Desulfocurvus vexinensis DSM 17965: one gene and its partner. The protein of the gene in region 1 binds, or shares a complex with, the protein of each later gene. Links are inferred from orthologs where the notes say so. Each region holds a gene or a part of one and is shown on either strand. Other genes may lie near its edges.

The links.
Region 2: the proteins of trxA (region 1) and G495_RS0108725 are in contact, whole or in part, in an NMR structure (PDB 2IPA), measured with the Bacillus subtilis proteins. The link is inferred for Desulfocurvus vexinensis DSM 17965 from one-to-one orthologs.

The regions. Positions count from the first base shown.
Region 1 is NZ_JAEX01000002.1:515,421-518,443, reverse strand. What follows is about bases 54-2,765. They hold trxA (thioredoxin), read right to left. Parts: upstream 1,713-2,765; coding sequence 1,395-1,712; downstream 54-1,394. Other genes in these bases: tsaD (tRNA (adenosine(37)-N6)-threonylcarbamoyltransferase complex transferase subunit TsaD), read right to left, coding at 1,832-2,765; G495_RS0105335 (outer membrane protein assembly factor BamD), read right to left, coding at 440-1,168; G495_RS0105340 (hypothetical protein), read right to left, coding at 54-352. In the rest of the region: more of G495_RS0105340, read right to left, coding at 1-53; more of tsaD, read right to left, coding at 2,766-2,974; fbp (class 1 fructose-bisphosphatase), read right to left, coding at 2,952-3,023. UniProt on the Bacillus subtilis protein: Participates in various redox reactions through the reversible oxidation of its active center dithiol to a disulfide and catalyzes dithiol-disulfide exchange reactions.
Region 2 is NZ_JAEX01000010.1:28,010-31,269, reverse strand. What follows is about bases 1-2,949. They hold G495_RS0108725 (arsenate reductase ArsC), read right to left. Parts: upstream 1,715-2,949; coding sequence 1,286-1,714; downstream 1-1,285. Other genes in these bases: G495_RS0108715 (ArsR/SmtB family transcription factor), read right to left, coding at 2,854-2,949; arsB (ACR3 family arsenite efflux transporter), read right to left, coding at 1,732-2,829; G495_RS18400 (FliI/YscN family ATPase), read left to right, coding at 1-1,183. Outside these bases: more of G495_RS0108715, read right to left, coding at 2,950-3,198. UniProt on the Bacillus subtilis protein: Catalyzes the reduction of arsenate [As(V)] to arsenite [As(III)]. In vitro, can dephosphorylate para-nitrophenyl phosphate (pNPP).

The DNA of each region.
Region 1 (3,023 bases):
CGGCGGCGGGCGGCCCGGCGTGCACGCGCACGGCGCACAGGTTGGGCACCCCGGACAGCAGCATGGGCACGGCGGCGGCCACGGCCTGCGGGGCCGAGGCGCAGGAGTCGTCCAGGAAGAGCACCGCGCAGTCCCGGGGCGCGACGCGCAGGCGCGAGGCGAAGCCCTGGCGATGGATCACGCCGTGCTCGCCCAGGGGGTCGGCCATGGGCCCCGCCAGGGCGTGGACCTGGGCGATGGTCTTCTTGATCCAGGCGCGGCGCGTGCCGTCCAGAGCCGCATAGGCCCGGGCGAACGCCTCGTCGGGCACCGCGAGTTCCTCGGCCCACCGCGGGAAATATCCTTGGCTCATGCCCTGCCCTCCCCGTGCCGGGCGCCCGGCAGGCCGGGCGCCAAGAAAAAAACGGCCCTTTGAGGGCCGTTTTCCAGGTGCATCACCCTACAGCCACTCGAACCACTGCTTCCAGCTGCCCTGTTCGCGTTCGCGTTCCTTGTCGGACGCGCCCTGCTGGTGGCGCAGGTAGGCCACCTTGGCCCGCTGCTCGGCGTAGGCCACCACCTCGGGCAGGTCGGCGTAATTGTCGGCCACGTGGCGGTAGCGGGTCCAGGCGGCGCCGTAGCGCTCGAGGTTCCAGTAGAAGTCGGCCACGAAGATCTCGTGCTCGGCGTGCTTGCGGCGGCACTCGACGATGTAGTCCCGGGCCTGGGGCGCGTACTTGCCGTCGGGGTACTCCTCGACCACGCGCCGGAAATATTCGATGGCCGAGTCGATGCGGTCCATGGGCCGGTCGATGGCCGTGGCGCTCTTGTAGTTGGCCATGCCGATCTGGAAGAGCACGTACTCGATCATCTCGTGGCGCGGGTGCCGCGCCTCGAACTCCACGTAGGCGTCGGAAGCGGGGATATACTGCTCGGCCAGGAAGTAGGCGTCGCCCAGGCCGATCTCGGCCCGGGCCGTATAGGGGCTGAAGGGATAGCGGTCCTTGAGGCGCTGGAAGTACTCCGCGGCCTGCATGTAGTCCTTGTCCTGCATGGCCTCCGCCCCGGCTTCGTACAGCTCCTGCGCCGTGTCCTCGGGGGGGGGCAGCAGGAAGTAGTCGATGTAGCCGCAGCCGGAAAGGCCAAGGAGCATCACCATCACGGCCAGGAGGCGAGGGATTCTGTTCATGTGTACCGTTGCGCGGTGTTGCCCGTCCGGGCGGGATGCCCGGTCCACGGACGCGCCCAGGCGCTGTGGGCGAAGCTCATCCGAAAGGTTCGTACCCAACCAGTGGCCTTGCGGTCAAGCCCGGAAAAAAACCGCCCCCGGCCACGGGCAACCCTTTGCCGCCACATGAAAAAAGGGCGGCCCGGCTGGCGCCGGTGCCGCCCGGGAAAACAGAACCGGAGCCGACCTACAGCTTGGAACTGAGCATTTCCTTGATGCTGCTCTTGGACACGGCGCCCGTGACCTGCTCCACGACCTCGCCGTTCTTGTAGAGAATGAGGGTCGGGATGGCGCGGATGCCGTACTTGCTGGGGGTGGCCTGGTTCTCGTCCACGTTCATCTTGGCGACCTTGACCTGCCCGGCGAACTCGGTGGCCAGCTCGTCCACGACCGGGCCCATGGCCCTGCAGGGGCCGCACCACGGAGCCCAGAAATCCACCAGCACGGGCAGATCGCACTGCAACACTTCGGACTCGAAATTGCCGTCGGAAACCTGCAAAGCCATATCGTACTCCTTTGTCGTTCTTACCGGTTCCACCGTCCGCCGGAAGCGGCAGCAAAAAAATTCGCCCCCTGCAAAGCTCCCGGGGCCCGCCCGCAAAACCTTGCCTGAGTCTCTCAACCCTAAGGGCGCCCCGTCCGGGTGTCAAGAGTCCAATCGCCACCGGCCCGGGCCTGGCCAGGCGCCCCTTGCAGGTAGTCCCAGGGGATGCTCCGGCCCCGGGGCACGGCCTCCAGGTCCAGCCCGTGGCGGTATCCGGCCTTGAAGAGATACTCCCCGGCCAGGGCGATCATGGCCGCGTTGTCGGTGCACAGCGCCAGGGACGGCAGCACGATGTCCAGCCCGCGCTCGCGGGCCAGGGCGGTCATGGCCGCGCGGACCATGCCGTTGGCCGCCACGCCCCCCGCGACCACCAGGGAGCGCACCCCCGGGCTGGCGTCCAGGGCACGGGCGGTCTTGATGCGTAGCGTGTCGGCCACGGCCAGGTTGTACGAGGCGCAGGCCCGGGCCAGGGGCTCCAGGGCGCCCCGGGCGCGTAGCGCCGCCACCAAAGCGTCCAGGTCGTCCACCAGGGCCGGGGCGCGCAGGTCCGGGTTGGCCGCCACGTGGTTGACCATGGCCGTCTTCAGGCCCGAGAAGCTGAAGTCCAGGTTGTCGTTGGCCACGTAGGGCCGGGGGAAGAGCGCCGGGTCCGCCTCGGCCAGCTGGCCGAGCACGTCGATGAACCGCCCGCCGGGGTACGGCAGGTTCAGGGTCTTGGCGGCCTTGTCGAAGGCCTCGCCCGCCGCGTCGTCCAGGGTCCGGCCCAGGGTGGTGAAGGCCACGGGGTTGTCCATGCGGTAGGTCTGGGTGTGCCCGCCGGAAACGAGCAGCCCCAGGGCCGGGAAGGCCATGGGCCGCTCCAGGGCCGGGGCCAGCAGGTGGGCCCAGAGGTGGTTCACGCCCACCAGGGCCGCGCCCGTGGCCAGCACGAGGCCCTTGGCCAGGCTCATGCCCACCAGCAGGCTGCCCAGCAGCCCCGGGCCGCGCGCCACGCACACGGCGTCCAGCTCGCCCAAGGCCACGCCCGTGTCGGCCACAAGGCCGTCCAGCAGCGGCCCCAGGGCGCGCAGGTGCTCGCGCGAGGCCAGCTCGGGCACTACCCCGCCGAACACCGCGTGGGCCCCGACCTGGGTGGCGATGCGCTGGGCCAGCAGCTGGCCGTCGCGCACCAGGGCCAGGGCCGTTTCGTCGCAGGAGGTCTCAACGCCCAGGCACAGTGTCACACCCACCCCGCAGCATGATCTCGCGCACCGCGCGCACGTCTTCGAGCGA
Region 2 (3,260 bases), on another replicon or contig:
CTACGCCGAGGTCGTGGGCTTCCGCGACGGGGCCTGCCTGCTCATGCCCTACGGCGAGATGCGCGGCGTGCGCCCCGGCTCGCTCATCAAGAACACCGCCAGCCCGCCGCTGTTCCCCGTGGGGCCCGCCCTGCTGGGCCGCACCGTGGACGCCTTCGGCGCACCCCTGGACGACGCCGGGCCCGTGGCCGCCACGGACTACTATCCGCTCTACGCCGAGCCCCTGAACCCCCTGCGCCGCCCGCGCATCGTCGAGCCCCTGGACGTGGGCGTGCGGGCCATCAACGGCCTGCTGACCCTGGGCAAGGGCCAGCGCGTGGGCATCATGGCCGGGTCGGGCGTGGGCAAGTCCACCCTCATGGGCATGATGGCCCGCTACACCTCCGCCGACGTGAACGTCATCGCCCTGGTGGGCGAGCGCGGCCGCGAGGTGCTCGAATTCATCGAAAAGGACCTCGGCCCCGAGGGCCTGGCGCGCTCGGTGCTCGTGGTCGCCACCTCGGACCACAGCCCCCTGGTGCGCATGCGCGCGGCCCACGCGGCCAGCGCCGTGGCCGAATATTTCCGCGACCAGGGCGCCGACGTTCTGCTGATGATGGATTCCGTGACCCGCTTCGCCATGGCCGCCCGCGAGGTGGGCCTTGCCGCTGGCGAGCCCCCGGCCACGCGCGGCTACACGCCCTCGGTCTTCGCCCAGCTGCCCAAGCTCCTGGAGCGCGCCGGGCGCTCCACGGCGGGCACCATCACCGGCATCTACACCGTGCTGGTGGACGGCGACGACTTCAACGAGCCCGTGGCCGACGCCGCGCGCTCCATCCTCGACGGGCACATCGTGCTGACCCGCGAGCTGGCCGACCAGGGCCACTACCCGGCCATCGACGTGCTCAAAAGCATCAGCCGCCTGCGCGCCGACGTGGCCCCCGAAGCCCAGCAGGAGCTGGGGCGCGGCTTCATCCGCCACCTGGCCACCTATGCCCGCGTGGAGGACATGGTCAACATCGGCGCCTACGCCCAGGGCTCCAACGCCGACATCGACGCCGCCATCCGCATGCACGGGCCCGCCCGGGGCTATCTCCAGCAGGCCGTGGGCCAGGGCTGCTCCCTGGCCGACAGCTGGGCCACCCTGGCCGAGGTCATGCAGCCGCCGCCCCCGCCTCCGCCGGGCCCGGGCCGGGGGCGCTAGCCGAGGGGCTGTTCAGCGCGGGGGGGCGCACAAACGCGACGGGGGGCCAGCCCAGGCTGGCCCCCCGTCGCGTTTGTGCGTGCGGGGGCTGCGCGGGCGGGGTCAGGGCTGGTCCAGGCTGGCGGGCAGCCCGGCCACGAAGGCGCGGATCTCGTCGCGTACGCGGCGGTAGGGGGCCATGGCCTCCTCGGGGCTGGCCGCGCCGCGCGCCAGGGCCGGGGGGTCGTCGAAGCCCACATGCACCCGCCGGGCCCGGCCCGGGAAATACGGGCAGGTCTCGTTGGCGTGGCCGCACAGGGTGACTATGGCGTCGAACTCCACAGCGGGCAGCTCGTCCACGGTCTTGGAGGTCTGGCCCGAGATGTCCACCCCCGCCTCGGCCATGGCCTGCACGGCCAGGGGGTTCAGCCCGTGGCGCTCGATACCGGCGGAGTGGGCCTCGATCTCCCCGGCCCGCAGGTGCCGGGCCCAGCCCTCGGCCATCTGGCTGCGGCAGGAATTGCCCGTACACAGGAACAGGATGCGCAGCATGGTGCCCTCCGTGGACGCTAGGCGCCCGGCTTGCAGCTGACGTGGCACACCCCGCCCGGGGTGTTCACGGCGTGGGGGAAATACCTGGCCCGCAGCCGCAGGGCCACGCCCACCAGCCCGATGAGCACCGGCACCTCCACCAGCGGCCCGATGACCGCCGCAAAGGCCTGGCCGGAGTCGATGCCGAACACGGCGATGGCCACGGCAATGGCCAGCTCGAAGTTGTTGGACGCGGCGGTGAACGACAGGGTGGTGGCCTGCTCGTAGGTCGCCCGGGCCTTGAACGACAGCCAGAACGACACCAGGAACATCACCAGGAAATAGATGCACAGGGGCACGGCCACGCGCAGCACGTCCAGCGGCAGCTGCACGATGTAGTCGCCCTTGAGGGAGAACATCACCAGGATGGTGAACAGCAGGAAGACCAGGGCCAGGGGGCTGATGGCCGGGATGAAGCGCTCCTCGTACCACTGGCGGCCCTTGAGCCGCAGCCCCAGGAAGCGCGAAAGCATCCCGCCCAGGAAGGGGATGCCCAGATAGATGAACACGCTCTCGGCGATCTGGCCCATGGTGATGTCCACCACCGCGCCCTCCAGCCCGAAGACCCCCGGCAGCACCGAGATGAAGAACCACGCGTACAGCGGGAAGAACAGCACCTGGAACACGGAGTTGAAGGCCACCAGCCCCGCGCAGTACTCCGTGTCGCCCCGGGCCAGGTCGTTCCAGACGATGACCATGGCGATGCAGCGCGCCAGGCCGATGAGGATCAGCCCGACCATGTACTCGTGGTGCCCGGAAAGAAAGGCCAGGGCCAGCCCGAACATGAGCAGCGGGCCGATGATCCAGTTCTGGACCAGCGACAGAGCCAGCACCCTGCCGTTGCGGAACACCTGGCCCAGCTCCTCGTAGCGCACCTTGGCCAGGGGCGGGTACATCATCAGGATCAGCCCCACGGCGATGGGGATGTTGGTGGTGCCCACCTGGAAGGAGTTGACCACGTCCTTGACGCCGGGCAGCAGCGAGCCGGTCATCACGCCGACGAACATGGCCAGGAAGATCCACAGGGTCAGGAAGCGGTCCAGGAAGGACAGGCGTTTTTCGCCAGTGTCGGCCATGGGGTGCTCCGTTTGGGCCGGGCCCTAGCAGGGCCTGCCCTGTTTGTCGCGCAGGTGCGCGTCCAGCCGCGCCAGATCGTCCGCAGCGCGGGGCTGCGCGCGCAGGGCGCCGAGCAGGGTGCCCTGCAGCTCGCCCGGGCCCGCGCCCGGCTCGTCGCGCAGGCGGTAGTACATCCACTTGCCGCTGCGCCGCCCCGCGACCCAGCCCGCGCCCCGCAGGTAGGCCAGGTGCCGCGACACCGAGGACTGGGGCATGTCCAGTACGGCCATGAGGTCGCACACGCACAACTCGCCCGTGCCGAGCAGGTTGAGGATGCGCAGGCGGGTTCCGTCCGACAGGGCCTTGAGGGTGGCAGCGAAATCATCCATGCATGCATCATATCCGCATGAGCGGATTTGTCAAGGCCGGGCCGAGGGGGGCGGCAGGCTCC